DNA from 2 places in the Leptospira yasudae genome. Region 2 is predicted to be linked to the other one. Evidence: riboswitches for the same ligand, from Rfam matches in the RefSeq annotation. Region 2 holds a riboswitch; the other holds the start of a gene.

Region 1 (8,020 bases), on a different contig from region 2:
ATAAACTGATGCGCGATGTTTTCTTTGATCCGGCTGTACATACCACCTAAGCCGCCGTTTTCATCCGGTCCCAAAAAACGAATGATACTTCCCTTGTCCCAACTTCCTTCATAATACGAACCCGCGTGAAACGCTTCCGTCCAAATCCGATAGGTTTTATCCTCGAGCATTTTGTTCCATACGGTTTTTACGTCTGCGTGAATCAAAGTTGAAAAGCTGATTGTTTCCAAAATACGGTTCCCCCGAAAAATTTATTTCTTAAATGCCGATTCATAGTATCAGTCTTTCGAATTCCAATCTTCTCCTTTTTTGAATTTAGGATCCTTTACCAATCCTATTTTCCGGTCTTGGAACAATGTTCTCTCTCCAATTCCTCGTTGATTTTTTGGATTTCATCGGAGTTTTTCCTTTGGAAATACGGAAGCGAAAGCAAAGGAATAAACCCCGGATATCCGAATCCGAAAACGATCGTTAACGAAGCAAACGATACAATCGCGTTCGTCTTCCTGTTTTCAAACTGCACCGCCTTCATCTGTCTTCTCGCGTGCAGAAAATAGGCTGCACATTCGTCCGAATCGTTCGTGGGATTTTCCGGAACCGAAACGCAAAACGTCGAGAACAAAAGGGAGAAGATTACAGATTTGAGGAAATTTCTTTTACACATCTGCTGATCGCTTTTAGATTTGCCGTTTCGATCATTTCCTCGAAGTCGGTGGTCCGATACATTCCATAAACGTAAAGTGTCAAAGAATCTTTCTCAAGGATGGAACCGGTTTTGACAACCTGATCCGCTTTCAAAAGAGTGTAGTCGATTCTTACCTCGTATTCACCGGTTCGAACCTGCGCAGGCCAAAGACCTACGAACGGATAAATGCTCGGCCAAGTCCACCAGTAATTGTAATCGTCGGAGTATTTGGGTGTAACCTCTACATCCAGCACGTAGGAGCCGTTCTTAAAAGAGATCGCTTCGTTCAAATCCAAGACTTCGTAAAAAACGCGATTCTGTTTTAAGATGGTCTTGAAGGTATACTTCCACGCACCGCTTAGATTATAACTTTCGGCCGATATTACGTCGAATTTTCCGATATAAGAAGTCTCTTTTGATTTGGCTAAGTTGATCGCGCTGAAATCGCGAGGCTGCGGTAATTGTTTTAGATCGATCTTGCAATCGGATAAAAATAGAAATGCGAGCGATACTACGCCGATACAAACGATCATTTTGAAAACGGCAGCGTTTTTGTTTTTCATTCTTTAATTTTTTTAATGGCGATCGGATCGCAGATTTATCAGACTTCCAAAAGCTTCGCTTCCGCGGAGTTTCCTCTTTCTAAAGCGATCGCTTGCGGAGTTTGATCTTCCGAACTTCGTTTGGATTTGTCCGCACCTTTTTTTAAAAGAAGCTGAATGATTTCGAGGCTCCCCGGACGGCTCGCTGCTACGTGTAACGGAGTGATGCTGCCCGGATTTTGAAGCGCGTTCGCATCGGCTCCTTTTTCCAGAAGAAGTTCGACGATCGCTTTTTTTCCGGTTGCGACCGCGGAATGAAGCGCCGTGTTTCCGAAGGACAATTTACTTTTAGAGGTGAGGCCCAGATCGGCGCCGGAGGAAATTAGAAATTTTGCAACTTCCAGATGACCGAAGTAAGCCGCGAGATGAAGCGCGGACCAACCGTCCTTGGAAAACGAATTGATCGAATCTGCAGAACTCGAAACGATCTTTTTGACTTCCTCCAAATCGCCGAGCGCCGCGGCTTCGAACAGATTCCGCTCCGGATGAATCTCGTAAATCTCTTTAGAAATATCTAATTTTCCATAATAGAGTGAAAATAATACAGGAGTGATTCCTTCTTCCGTTACACTTTGGAACAGACTCGGATCTCTTTTTAAAAGACCGATAACCTTCGCCTTGAGTCCGCTCGCGATTGCCTGAAAGATTTCCTGCATAACACACCGTCGCTTTTTTGTGAGAGGATTAAATCCCGTTTTCGGAAAAAATTCAAGAGAATTATTTCAATTCGATAATATCGTACGGCTGCAGATCGACCGAGATCGGATTCGGGGTCAAGAGTGCGTTTCCTCGTTCCGTGTCGAACATCGTCACGCCCGGTTTCTGAAACTGGGTATTCCCCACGTATAAAATCTTATCGGATGCGAGAAGAATGCTCGAAAGACTCGCATCGTAGCTCGACGGAATGGTGAGAAGCGTGGCAAGTTTTTCCCCCGTGGCCGGATTAAATACCTGAAGCGTTTTCGTAAAACCCGAATCCAGCACGGAAGCGTATCCGATCGAATCCGATTTCACCTGAACGGTAAGGATGTCGCCGCCCGCGACGGCTTCGGAATAAAGCAAACGGGAAACGAAACTCCGCGTCGACAAACGAAACGCGCTCACGCCGCCGTCGATCTGACTCAAGAAACCCATTCTCCCCGGAGTCGCGATCACAAGATGAGGTTCTCCGAAAAGATCTACGAGCTGCGGTTTATTGGCGGGATTGGAACTGGGAAACGTATAAACGCCCAGGACCGAATCCGTCGCGATGCTGATCTCGACCAAAAGAGAAGTCGTGTTCGGCGGAAAATAACCGGAAGGATCGTTGCGATCCAATCTTTGAATGCAGACAAAGAGAGAATCGCCCACGATTTTCATTCCGTTCATTTCGGGAATCCCGTCGGGAGCGCCTCCTGTGGAAAACGTTTCCGCGTAACCTCCGAGATCGATCGAACCCGTGACGGTCAAATACGTCGGGTCGACGATCAAAAGACGATTGGAACCGTAAAGGCTCACGTATGCTTTGGAAGCGCTCGCAAATTCCATGTCGACCGGATTGACTTTCAAACCGAGGGAAAGCTCCGCGATCGTCGCAAAACCGTAGTTAGGTTCCAAAACCTGAATGCTGTCCCGGTTGAGTCGGTTTAAAACGAAAACTCTTCCGATTCCAAAACGAGCCACGGCGTCCGAATGAATCGGAGTCAAACCGGGATATGAGTACAACAAAGAGGGATTTACGACCTTAAAACGCCCACCCCCTCCGAAATCGGTCGTAACGACTCCGATATTGCCGGGAGAATTCAGCGTCAAAAGAAGACTCAAAAAAGAAGGCCTTTCAATATCCCTGCAAAACACATTCAAAAAAAAGAATACAATTAAAATCTTAAGTTTTGAATTCATCTCAAAACCTCATACTCAGAGTCGCATACCAGCTTCTCCCCGGAAGAGGATAACCGATCAGATCCGAGATTCTTTTGTCCGTAAAATTCTTCACCTCGAAGGTGAGAAGGAATTCCTTTGCGGGAGCCGATTCCTTTACGTTTCCGAGAGAATCCTTTACGGGTTCTCCGGGCTCCGAAAATAAAACCCATGTGAAAAAATAATTCCAGATTTGTCTCGCGGGAATGTAGTTCACGTATTCGTTCGTTCTATCCCGAAACACCGCTCCTATATACAACAATTCGATCCCCGTTTCCAATTTCTTACCCTTCCAAGAGAACGTGCTGGAAAATTCGTGTCTCGGTCTCAAAGGAAGAATCTTTCCGTGCAGATACGGGGACGAAGAAGCGTTGACCGCATCCTGATACGTATAATTGAACAGGAACTTAAAACCGTATTTCCAATCCTCTCGATGGGAGAATTCGACGCCTCGAATTCTCGCGGAGTCCACGTTTTCGGGACGAAGGGTAAACTGAGAATTGGGAAGAAACAGGATCATATCCTTGATGTCTTTGGAAAAATACGAAACGCTCGATTTCGTTTTTAAGAAAGAATGATCGGTTTTGAATACGAAACCGGCGTCTCCGTTTCCGCTTTGTTCCGGTTTCAGATTCGGATTTGCGATGACGGTTCCTTGTTCGCCGAACATTTCCAAAAAGGAAGGAATTCTATATTGTTTGGAAACGTTCGCCTGAAACTGAACGTCCCAATTCTCCCGTTCGAACAACTTCCAAACAAAACCGAATTTAGGATTCGTGAATCCCGTCTTTTTTTGATCGCTTGCGAGAGGATTCTCCCTTCGATACCAAGGTTCTTCCGATGGAAAGCGGTCTTTGTATTGATCCCAAGTCACGGAGGGAATCAACAAAACCTTCGCTTCAAAAAGTCGGATCTCGTCCTCCAATCGAAAGGAAGAATACGTTCTTTCCTTCAACGGTTCGACGCGGCCGACGATGTTGGAAGGAGTCAGACGTTCCCGGTCGAAGGTTTCCTTTTCCAAAGAAGCGAAACCGCGTATGATCTGATAATAATCGGTAAGATACAGGGTCGGCATCACTTGAACGCCCATCTGACGGATCTCCGCTCTTGAGTTCGGCACTCCTTTGGAAAACTCGGAAGCGGGATCGAACAAATCGTCCTTGGCCGCGGTATAAAAGCTTCTCGTTTCCAATCGAAACGAATCGATCAGCAATCCTTTCGTATCCGTCGCGAACGAACCCGTATATCGATCGTATTTCCGATGGACCTGATTGGTCTGATTCGAGCCTGGTCCGGGTAAACCGTGAATTCTATGATTGAAGTCGTTTAATAATTTCAGTTCCGTTTTGCCGATCCGGTATTTGAGGGTTCCGAAAAGAGCGGCCCGTTCGAACGAAGCGTTCCTTCTTCTGTCAACGGTATCGTCTAACGTGTTTAAAACGACCGTACCGTGATCGTTTTTAAAGGAGAAGTTCTGATCCGATTTTTCGCCGAGCGCCAAAAAACTCGCTCCGACACCGTTGTAAGTTCCCGTGTGAGATACGCTCGCCTTTCCCGTGTTAAACGAACCTCCCCCGATGTTGATTCGAGTGCGCGGTTTGCCCGTATCCTTTCTCGTAACGAGGTTGACCGAACCTCCGATCGCCGAACCCGAAAATCCGATCGGGTTTCCCGAGCGATAGACCTCCACGCTTTCCAAACTGTCAAAGGGCAAATCCGCGAGATTGACTTCTCCGCCTTGGGAATTATTGATCGGAATTCCGTCCAAATAAATCCGGGATTGGTTCGGATTGGTTCCTCGGATCGAAAGAGTGGAATACGAACCCAACCCCCCGAACGAACGAACGCGCAGACCGGCCTCGCGTTCCAAAACCTCGGGCAAAGAAGTATAACGCGCCGAGGTTTCGTCTAGTTTGATCGCGGATTGAAATCCGCTCGGGTTGGACCTGAAATTTTGGGAACCGGAATCGGGAATCTTTCCGACCACTTGAACGGTTTCGGCTTTTTGAACGGAATCCGTTTTTGGCGCGGAGGGAGAATTCGAATTCTGTTGAGAATAAACGTTCGAAACGCCGAAAAATAAAAACAGGATTATAGAATATTCTAAAATTCGAATGTAATTATTCTGTCCCATTTTTCGCCCGGGAATGAAGGGAAAGAAAAACCGGAAAATCCGAGCGGGGTTTCGAGTAAACGAAAGCCTATTTTTCAAACCCGACCTTAACTCCCGAAAGTCCCATCAGTTTGTTCGGCTTGTTAGGTCTTCTGGCTTTCGCCGATTTCGCATCCTTCCCGCGTCATAACGCAGTGGTTTTATTGCAAAATCTCTAAAGGCGATTACAGCTGCGGGTTCAGCTCCGGATTTAAACCGGATTCCCTTCCTCTTGGAGGATGAACAAGCTTCCGTTCCAAGATTTCCGGGCTATACTCCGCGAGCAAGAGAATTCTAAACGAAGAATCCGAGAACGCAAAAGTTTGCGTTTTCGGATAAACTTCGAAAGAAAAAACGGGACTTTTTGAAAAGGCATTGCCGATCAAAAAACGGCCCGATCGGCATTCGAAAAAGCTTCAAGCCCCCGGAAGAATCGTTCCGTCTTCGGAAATCTTCGGCCCCTTGCCGGGGAAATCTTCCTTGGTGAGCTTTTTCATCAGATCGATGGTTTTCTTTTCGGGATCGTATTCCGGAATCGAAGCGGAGTCCAACTGCAACGGAATGATCTTTCCTTTTACGAACTTGCCTTGAGCGTCCACTTCCGCTTCCAACACGAGAGAATAACCAACGATTCCTCTGGACGACAAAGCGCGGTATCCCATAAAGTTTCCGAGAGAATACGCGATCAGTCTTCCTTTATACAACTCCATCGCGCGCACTAAGTGAGGACCGTGACCGATCACGAGATCCGCGCCCGCGTCGATGAGAGAATGACTGAACTCGACTAAGTTTCCTCTGTATTCTCCGTAAAAACGTTCCATCTGATTTTTAACGTGAAGAGCCGGACCGCCCTCCGCGCCTCCGTGAAAGGAGATGAACACGAGCTGCGCTTTTTTCTTCGCTTCTTTGACGAGTTCCACTCCCTCTTCGATTTCGTTTACGTTGTTATGCGACTTCAAATGGGAGAATCCGATCCACGCGATGGAGACGTTTTTCACGTTCATATACGTGATCATTCCCTTCTTACCCGTATAACGGATTCCCGCGTCGGAAAGATTTTTCTGAGTGTCGTCGAAACCCTGCTGGTGAAAATCCAAGGAATGATTATTAGCAATGCTTAAAATATCAAAACCCACGTCCTTCAAAACCTTCGCGTAGGAAGGAGGCGTTCTGAAGGCGAAGATCATTCTTCTCGAAGTGTCCTTGGACGTGTTCGGATAGTTGGTCAACGTGCTTTCGAAATTTCCGAAAAGAATGTCCGCGCCTTTCAGATAATTCTCCACTTTGCCGAATAAGAACGATCTCGGATCTTGGATATTCAACGGCTCTGGAAAATTCGTACCGGGAACCATGTCTCCCACGGCTTTGATTTTGATCGTCGTGTTCGCCTGTGGATCGGCGGAAAGAACGGATGAAAAAAGAAATAAAACGGATACGACGGAAAGAAATACGGACTGTTTCATGTCCTTTCATCAGTTTCAAGACGAAGATCCTCGTAAAGCAGAATTTCTATCAAAGGAATCGCGCTTCTTCCCGATACGATATATAGAATGGAACGCATCCCCTGCAATACCTGCGGCTCTTTCGAGTTCAAACCGTTATTCTCCAAATCCAATCATAAGAACGAACTCTTTCACATCGTACAGTGCAAACGTTGCGCTCTCGTTCAAGTAAGCCCTCAGCCTTCTCCCGAAGAAGTCGCGTCCTACTATTCGGAAGAATATTTTTTAAAACGAAGCGACCGAGGATATGATAACTATTTTTCGGACGGAATCCGAAGCGAGATCTCGCGCGTATTCGGACTCAATCTGAAGGACTTGGACTTCGAGTCCTGGGAAGAATCCTTGTCCGAACCGAAACGTTCTCTCGACGTCGGCTGCGCGGCCGGTTATTTCGTGGATTACATGCAGCAAAGAGGATGGGATTCGCACGGGATGGACATCGCCGAAGCTCCGGTAAAATTCGCACGCGAGAAGCTGAAACTCAAAGTGGAGCGGATGGATTTTTTAGAATGGAAGCCGTCTAACGCGGAACGATTCGACTTAATCACCCTTTGGGCGTCGATCGAACATCTCCACAAACCGAAAGAAACATTAGAAAAGATTCATACACATTTGAAACCGGGAGGAAGAATCATACTTTCCACGTGTCGATGGGGACTTCTCGCCAAACTTCAAGGACCTTCCTGGAGATACTTAAACGTTCCGGAACATCTCTACTATTATTCTCTTCCGGGAATCGTTCGACTCTGCGAATCGATCGGTTTTCAAAAGAAAAAACACGTCACGTACGGAAGCGGATTGACCGCAAAAAAAGACGCGTCCGTATTTTATAAGACCTTAAAGTGGATTGCGGACCCGGGCGTGAAATTTTTCGATCAAGGGGATATGATGGCCCTTTGTTTCGAAAAACGTTAACGGTCGTTCGAGAAACCGGCCGGGACATAAAAAAGGTTCGTTTCCCGGATTTTTTTCGTCGATTACTTCAGAAAATTCTAAAATACCATCTCGCAAAGACAAGACAAGAAATAAATTTCTTGCGGCAAATTCGCCGGTAAATACAATAATTTCTTCGATTGAGGTTCGCTTTGAAGAATACGATTGAAAAGAACGTCGTCCTTGGATTGATCGTCGTCGTATTTTTAAACACGGTCATCGCCGGTGCGACTTTTTACGGACTCAG
Region 2 (8,020 bases):
ATCACCGAACCGTTCGAACCGAGAACGTTCCCGAAACGAACCGTGATGAACTTGGTTCTGGTTTCCCTCGAAACATGTTGCAGATACAATTCGGCGGCGCGTTTGGAAGCGCCCATGATGTTGACCGGATTGACTGCCTTATCGGTGGAAATGAGAACGAAACGTTCCACGCCGGAAAGTCTTGAAATGTCCGCGATGTTTTTCGTGCCGAGTATGTTGTTCATCACGGCTTCGGTCGGATTGACTTCCATCATCGGAACGTGTTTGTAAGCGGCGGAATGAAATACTACCTGCGGAGAATGTTTTTCAAAGATCGAACTGACTCTGGAAAGATTTTTGATGTCCGCGACGATCGGAACGAGTTCCACATTCTGACCTTGCAGTTTTTTCTTCAGTTCGTATTCGATTTCGTATAACGGCGTTTCGGCGGAATCCAGCAGGAGAATTCTCGAAGGTTCGAATACCGCGACCTGTCTGCAAAGTTCGCTTCCGATCGAACCGCCCGCACCGGTCACGAGAATCGATTTGCCTTTGAGATAAGAACGAATGGATTCGATTTCCAAGTCGACGACCGGACGACCCAAAAGGTCTTCCACCTGAACTTCCCGGAGTTGATTCAGTTTGGGAGAATCAAAAAACAAAGATCCCAAAGAGGGAAGAATCTTGAACTTCACGTCCGTACTTTCAAAAGAACGGATCAAACGGCTGATCAACTTTCCGTCCGGATTGGTGATCGCAATGATCACCTGTTTGACTCCGAACTGATGAATCATCTGTTCGGCTTGATCGATCTTTGCGAGGATCGGAACGCCTTGGATATGCGCGCCGATCTTTTGGACGTTGTCGTCCAAGAATCCGACCGGATTCAGCTTTAGTTCGTTGTGCCTACGGATTTCGGAAAGAAGCGTAGCGCCTACTTTTCCCGCACCGAGAATGAGCGTGGGAAGTCCTTCTTCCTTTGCCTTTTTGAGAATGTACTGATCGCGGAACACTCTCCAGGAAAAACTGCGGATACAAAGAAAGCTCAAAAGAAGAAGCGTATCGAGAACCGGAACCATTCTCGAGAGCTGTTCGAATCGGTTGTAGAACAAAAGCGCCGTAGTCGAAATCAGGGAAGAAAGAAGTGTTACCTTGATGATTTCCACGAGGTCGTGAATGGAAGCATAGGCCCAAATCGATCTGTAAATGTCCGAAAGAATAAAAACCGCGGCTCGGACGCTGATGACGATGAGTAAAGAGGTGAGAAATCTTTCCGGTTGAGCGAGAAAAACGAACGATTCGAAGCGGATCCAATGCGCCAAAAAGTAGGAGATTCCCATGAATAAAAGATCCAAAGGGAAGACCCACATTCTTCGATTCCAATGACCGAGCATGTAGGAAATAAAATCCGCTTGTTCCTAAAAGTCCAATCTTTTTGAAATGAATGCGGCCGATTTTTGGGCGAATCGAAAAATGTGTTGCAGAAATTCTTTTCTTGCCCCACTCCAATAGGAGAATAAATCGGTTCTAATATCGGGACACCTTGAAAGAAATTATCATCAACCTCCAAGGAGATCTGGACTTTAAATTGGGAGAAGCGCTGCTTTCCAAATTGGAAGATCTCGCGGAAGCTCCTCGCAAAATTCTTTTGGACGCATCGGGACTTCAAACGGCAACGTTAGAGGGAGCTTCCATATTAAACCGACTTCCGGAACGGTTTCCGCAAACCAAGTTCGCGATCTGCTCCGTTCCGGGCGGAATCGAAATTTCTTCCCAACAAGAAAACGAAATCCCCGTATTCGGAGATCGGGAATCGGCAAAAGCCCATCTGACCGCGGAGGACGCAAACGGAGGGGCGTTTACGGAGAATTCTCCCGTCCTGGTGAATTGTCCGAACTGCTTTCATATGCTGAAGATACAGGTTTCCGGAAACTACGCCTGCCCGGCCTGTCATTCCAAGTTTTTCGTAACGAAGGACTGGCGCACTTCTCCGTTCGAAAGATTATTATAATATTCTTACATTTCCTCGAAGAACTTGATGGTTTCCAGAACTTCGACGGGGACGTTTCCCGCTTGAAAGTACGGATTGTATCTTTTTTTGATTCCGGAAACGAGTCTGCGTTTTCTGGCCTCGAAAGAATCCATGGACTCCTTGAGGATCGGATTCTTCTGCAACTCGCCGCGAAGCTGCGGAGAAAACGGAACGTAACGGTTGAGTATGTCCCTCGAAACGCGATTGAGTCTGAGTTTGCCGGAGGATTCGAACAGAATCCAATACGAATAATCGCTAGCGAACAAGTCCTTTAGATTTTTCTTATATTTTACCAGCTGTTGATCGATTCCTTTTTTCGCGTCGGGCGTCAAAGCCGGAGACTTACGGTAATTCTCCAGATACAAATAATATTCCGAAGTCAGCGAAGGAGGGGAAGAATCCTTCCATTTTCTTCCGCGGACGGTTCGTTCGATTTCCCAGCGGAATTCTCCGAGGGTTCTCGTGATCGCAAGAGTCATGTTCTCGTTTAAGATCTGCGGAAATACGAGACGTCCTCTCGACGAAAGTCCCGAAGTGATTTCCTGCCAAAGAACGCCTCTGCTTCCGAACACGGGAAGAATGATACAATCGGGACAGATTTCCTTCATTGCAAGTTCGGGTTTGCCCGGAGTCTGTTCGGGTTCGAAAGAGATCTGTCTGTAAAAAAGATGCTTATCGATTTTATGAACGTGATCGACGACCGCGTTCAGTTTTTCCGGGGTCACCAAGAACGCATCCGTCTCTCCGTACATCTGATCTTCGGAAAGAATCGGATACGCGAGGTTCGGATTGGCGGATACTCCGATCAGACCGTTGAACAATAAATTGCTGAGTTCCCAATCCAATAAATGAAGAAGGTCTTCGATTCCGCTGTCGCCCGCGAATTCGTCCGTTCCGGTTTTACGCAACATCGTCGCGCGCACTTGTTCGTACGATTGCGCCAAGTGATTTCGCGAAGGAATTTTCTTTCCGGAAAGAATGAGACCGAGCCATTCCGGTAAAAAATACACGGCGATCTTATGATTGGAAGGATTTGCATCCTGAGTATAACCGCGGATCTTCTGAAGAGTTCCGTAGAGCTGAACGATTCTTCCCGCCGAAAGAAGATTCTCGTCCATATAAAAGAAGTATAAAAACAGAAGAACCGCTTTCGGAACCGGACCGATGTCCGATCTGTATCTCGCATAACAAGCGGAGTACAGTTGAATGAAGGTTTGAATTTCTTCGGGTTTGTGTTCCTTGCGGACAAGACCGGGATGTTCCTTAAAGGCTTGCACCCTTCGTTGAATCTCGGACGTGGCCGAGTTCCCCATCGCCGCGTAGTTCAAAATCTGCGTTAGACTCCCTTGAAATTCTTCGGGAAGAGCGATATCTTCCTGAGCGCTGACGCCGCCCATTTGAATTCCGCCCCAAGCCCTCGTTTTTTCCGCGTCTTTTTCGGGAGGAGTCTCGACTTGAATTCCCATATCATTTCCGTTTAAACTGAGGATCTTCGCGTCGAAACGAATCCATTCCTTGTCTTCGCCGGAAAACAATACGTGAATCTTATCCCCGGTCGATACGGGAAACGAATGATACAACTTCTTCGTAAAAACTTTCGCGTGAAGAGTTTTCTGAACGGAGTCCGGACCGGGCGGCCCCGAATACAAAAGTCCGGGGAAGGCTTCTTCCCCATCGGTCAAGAATACGACGGGAATCAATTTTCTCGGATGAGGTCCGAGATCGTGAACGAGATGTTGCAATCTTTTGACGATGAGTGCGTCTCTCCAAGCGGGGAGTTCTCCCTGATGTGCGAGAAACGAAGCAAGTTCCGGAAGAAACACTTCCTGAAACCAAGAGTGAGAATCCGAGATCTTTTGAAGAACGGAGATGGATGCGTGATCCACAAAAGAGTGAATTTGAATCACGTCTCTTCCGTTCATGTAGGTCAGCGGAAGTTTTTTGAGAATTTTAGCGCGCAACGCGGCGCGATGTTTGATCGAATTTCGAAAACGTCTTTCTAGATAATATCCGGCAAGCAACAGGAGAGCCACAAAGATAGTTCCGTTGATGACCGGGATCCAAGAAAATTCCGGCCAGACAAGAATGGGGCGGGCTTGCGCTAAAAAAAACATGCGAACTGTATAAGTTTCTTTTTTTCAGGGTCAAGCAGGATTCTTAGAAGCGATTTCAGTATAAGAACCTGTCCCAAAAAAACTCGGCATCTCACTCCTGTGAGTCGCTCGACGGAGAAAGAACCTTGCAGCTTGATCTTTCTGACAAAGTAAATCGGGTTTTTGGGACGCGCCGTAAAGAATTCTGCAAACAAATTCCAAAACTTCGAACCGATCTTATCTTAGATCAAAGAAAAGAGCGTTTCAACTCGAAAAGATTTTTAGATCGATCGAAAAAATCTTCTTTCCAAAAGAATCGATCCGAATGCTGGTGGAATTACAGTCCATTTTCATGGGATTCATCGACGTCCACGTCGGTGGGAAGACGGTTAGAATCCGTCACGGTATCCGCCGCTGTAAGAGGGACGAAAGGCATATTAAGTCACTGGGGCAACCTGGGAAGGCATGCTGAGTAGGAAGATCTCAAGTCAGAATACGACCCTATGAAAATCCTGAAGATACGTTTCGTCCTCGGAAGTAAGGCGATCCGTAACTTAAAAAAGACAATTTCTCATTAACACGCGTTAGATGCTCCTCGGAGAATTTCTACGCTTACATATCGTTCGTCTTGAAGTTTACTCTGCAAGGAGGAGTATTCTATGCGTACCGTTTCTACGTCCGTGGAACGGAACAAGGATCTTTCCGTGTCATTAGATCCGTTCCTGACCGTATCGTTGATTTTTGTTTCTTTGTTCGTGATTTATATCGTCGGCTTGGAACCGATGCCCGAACTGCACGCGTCGTTTCACGATATACGACACGCGACCGGATTTCCCTGTCACTGAAGATGAAAGGAATCCTTTTACAGAGACTCGTCTTAGGATCTAAGGCGGGTTTGATCGCCGGTTTGACGTACGGAATCTTACTTCAATTCCTAGTCGGACCGTTGATCCTCAAGGCCGAAACTTTCGAAACGAAAACGGAGACGACTTCCGCGCATTCGCATTCTCATGGTACCGGAGTCAAAGCGCACCATCATCACGAAACGACCGTTTCAGAAGGGGATTCTTCCGCTCCTTCTGGGAAACGTTTTTTGTGGACTTGGATCGGCTGCCTTCTTTTGGGTCTTGCCTTCGGGATTCTCGCGACCTTAGCGCATTGTATTTTAGAATTTAGGAATATTCTATCTTCTGAATTCTTTTCTGCGTCCTGGAAACCTTCCCTTTTGATCGCCGTTTCCGGATTCCTGATCTTTTTCGGAATTCCATCTTTGGGCCTTCCTCCGCAACTTCCCGGAGTGATCGGCTCGGAAGAAGACTTCGAATCCAGGCAATTCTGGTGGCTGCAATCGGTCGGTTTGTCTTCGATCGGTTTGATTCTTAGCTTGTATTTGCAGATACGCTTTCCGAAAGAGAGAAGCATAGCACTTCTACTTTGCGTTTTGTTATGGATTCTGTTGTTCGGTTTTCTGTTTTGGATTCCGGGAGTTCCTCCGTATTCGACCGAAACGCCCGTCCCGAATTCACTCCGAGTGGAATTCGTTTTCAACAGTATCCTCGCGAACCTCGTTTTTTGGAGCGTGATCGGATTTCTGGTAACGCGTTTCCTAAGAACAAAACAAAACGTTTTTGTCTCAGCGGAAACGGGAAGGGCGTAAAACTATGAACGGTCTTGGAATTCTCATCGTGGGCCATGGAAGCAGAGAAACTTCCTCCAGTGAGGAATTCGAGACCTTTGTGGAAGGATATCGCAGACTTCATCCCGAATCTGAAATCCGAATCGCTTACGTCGAACTCGCGCAGCCGGATCTAAAAACGGCCTTGCGCGAGCTTGCATCCGCCCACACAAAAATTCTCATCGTTCCCTTATTCTTATTCGCGAGCGGACACGTAAAAAACGACATCGCTCTGATCCTTTCGGATCTCAAAGAGGAATTTCCGAACCACAAATGGATCACCGCCTTACCTTTGGGAATTCATTCGAATATCATAAAATTATTATCCATCCGATCTCGCACCTCTGAACACTTTAAGGAAGAATCCGTTTCCAAAACCGCCGTTATCGTCGTGGGCAGAGGGGCTTCGGACGCGGATGCCAACGGAGATTTCTACAAGGCCGTGCGATTTTTCGAAGAAGCGAATTCCTTTCTCTTCGTCAAACCCTGTTTTATCGGAATCACAAAACCGCTGTTACACGAAAGTATAGAAATGGCGGCGAAACTCAGGCCGGAGCGGTTGCTGATTCTCCCGTATTTCCTATTTGATGGAAAACTAATACAAAAGATTTCTCATATAGCCGGGGAATATTCGCAGAGTCATCCTTGGATTCGGATCGAGGTCGCGCCTCATTTCGGACCCGATCCGATCCTGTATCCGATCCTCGATGAAAGAATCTCGCAGGCTCTTTCGGGCAAAGCCGCTCTTCCCTGCGATCACTGCGAATACAGAGTTTCCATTCCGGGTCTCAAGAACAAAGTCGGCGGACTCAATTCTCTTCTTTGGAGCATGAGACATCTCGAGACGCATACGCAAGCGGCGCCGCACGAGTTTCCGCATCGAAATTTAAAAAAACATATCTACGTTTGCGAGAACGTGGATTGCGCGAGCAAGGGAAGCATTTCCCTGATTCATCGTCTCCGTTCCGCGATCAAAAAACACGGAAGACAAACCGACTTTCGCGTATCGAAGAGTTCCTGTTTGGGAAGATGCGGAGAAGGGCCCACAGTGGTCGTTTATCCGGACGGAATCTGGTATCAAAAGGTCGATGAAAACGACGCCGAAGAATTGGTCGCCGAACACCTGTTTAACGACCGTCTCGTGTCGCGACTCGTAGACAATATCATGCAGTAATGGGAGGAAATCAAATGGCATGTCACGAAGTGGCCGCTCTGCGGTTGGGAATGATGAACGTAATCGGAATCAAGGACGAGGCTACGATCCGTCACGAAAGGGCCGAGATCGGCGAAGACGCGTTAGGCGCTCCGGGACCGATTCGTTCTCTTGCGGAAGCCAAGGACTTGGAATCTCTCATCAAATTTTACGAGGCTTCTCTGAGCGATTTGGAGGAGACGATCTCCAAAACCTCCAAAGACGATCCGAAGATGTCGTATTATCGTTCCCTTTTGATTCTTACCAAAAAGGTGGAACTCGAACTGAAGAATTCCCTTTTGTCCTTTCAGAATCTGTTTCGCGATCTGGAAGAGATGCACGACTTCGTTCACGAAATTTATCCGGCATAAATCGATGGCAAATCCTCCGAAAAAAGCGGTCGTCCAAAACGTGATTCGAACCGAAGGTTCGGCGACGATTACCTTCGTTTCCAAAAGCGGGCCTCTTCATTTTTCAGGAGGTCAATACGTGATCTTCAACTGCGGTTTTATCGCGGAAGAAGGAAAGGAAATCAAACGCGCCTATTCGATCTTTTCCTCGGACGATAAACAGGAAGAGTTTCAGATCCGCATCCAGCCGTTAAACGGGGGATTCGCTTCCCGGTATATTCCAAATCTTGCAATCGGTTCCGAACTCGATTTTTCGGGGCCTTGGGGTAAGTTTATCGCAAACCCTTCCTGGCCCAAAGACGGAAGAATTCTTCTCGTAGCGACCGATACGGGAATCACGGCGATCATCAGTATTCTTCAATCCAACCGATGGAAAGACAAGTTCGAACGCACTGCGGTTCTTTGGTTTTTATCTCCCGCCGACGGATTTATTTCCGTGCAGGAAGTTTTGGACCTGCTACCAAACACATTCCATTCTTTGCATATACTTCCGATTTCTCCGATCGGCGATCGCCTACGCGAAGAAGAATGTCTGCGTGCGGTTACGGAAGAATTGGATTCTTCCATTTTCCCGAACAACGCGTTTTTAGCGGGGGATGGGAAATTGATCCGAATGATCCGAGACGTTCTTTTAGTCCG

The links. Region 2 has a riboswitch for cobalamin ahead of DLM76_RS17010 (CbtB domain-containing protein). Riboswitches for the same ligand answer to the same signal wherever they lie in the genome.
Region 1: another riboswitch for cobalamin. It lies ahead of DLM76_RS09735 (TonB-dependent receptor plug domain-containing protein); the one in region 2 lies ahead of DLM76_RS17010 (CbtB domain-containing protein).

Annotation. Positions count from the first base shown of each region.
Region 1 is NZ_QHCU01000003.1:212,002-220,021, reverse strand. It holds gene DLM76_RS09760 (hypothetical protein) at 1-230, opposite strand, end outside; gene DLM76_RS09750 (LBF_2127 family putative lipoprotein) at 634-1,248, opposite strand; gene DLM76_RS09745 (ankyrin repeat domain-containing protein) at 1,287-1,943, opposite strand; gene DLM76_RS09740 (YncE family protein) at 2,005-3,168, opposite strand; gene DLM76_RS09735 (TonB-dependent receptor plug domain-containing protein) at 3,170-5,320, opposite strand; cobalamin riboswitch at 5,425-5,601, opposite strand; gene DLM76_RS09730 (CapA family protein) at 5,755-6,801, opposite strand; gene DLM76_RS09725 (class I SAM-dependent methyltransferase) at 6,889-7,755, shown strand; gene DLM76_RS09720 (sensor histidine kinase) at 7,926-8,020, shown strand, end outside.
Region 2 is NZ_QHCU01000006.1:137,121-145,140, forward strand. It holds gene DLM76_RS16990 (polysaccharide biosynthesis protein) at 1-1,373, opposite strand, end outside; gene DLM76_RS16995 (DUF8512 domain-containing protein) at 1,523-1,990, shown strand; gene DLM76_RS17000 (DUF8509 domain-containing protein) at 1,996-4,125, opposite strand; cobalamin riboswitch at 4,442-4,623, shown strand; gene DLM76_RS17010 (CbtB domain-containing protein) at 4,764-4,949, shown strand; gene DLM76_RS17015 (CbtA family protein) at 4,952-5,761, shown strand; gene DLM76_RS17020 (CbiX/SirB N-terminal domain-containing protein) at 5,766-6,953, shown strand; gene DLM76_RS17025 (DUF3209 family protein) at 6,968-7,342, shown strand; gene DLM76_RS17030 (FAD-dependent oxidoreductase) at 7,347-8,020, shown strand, end outside.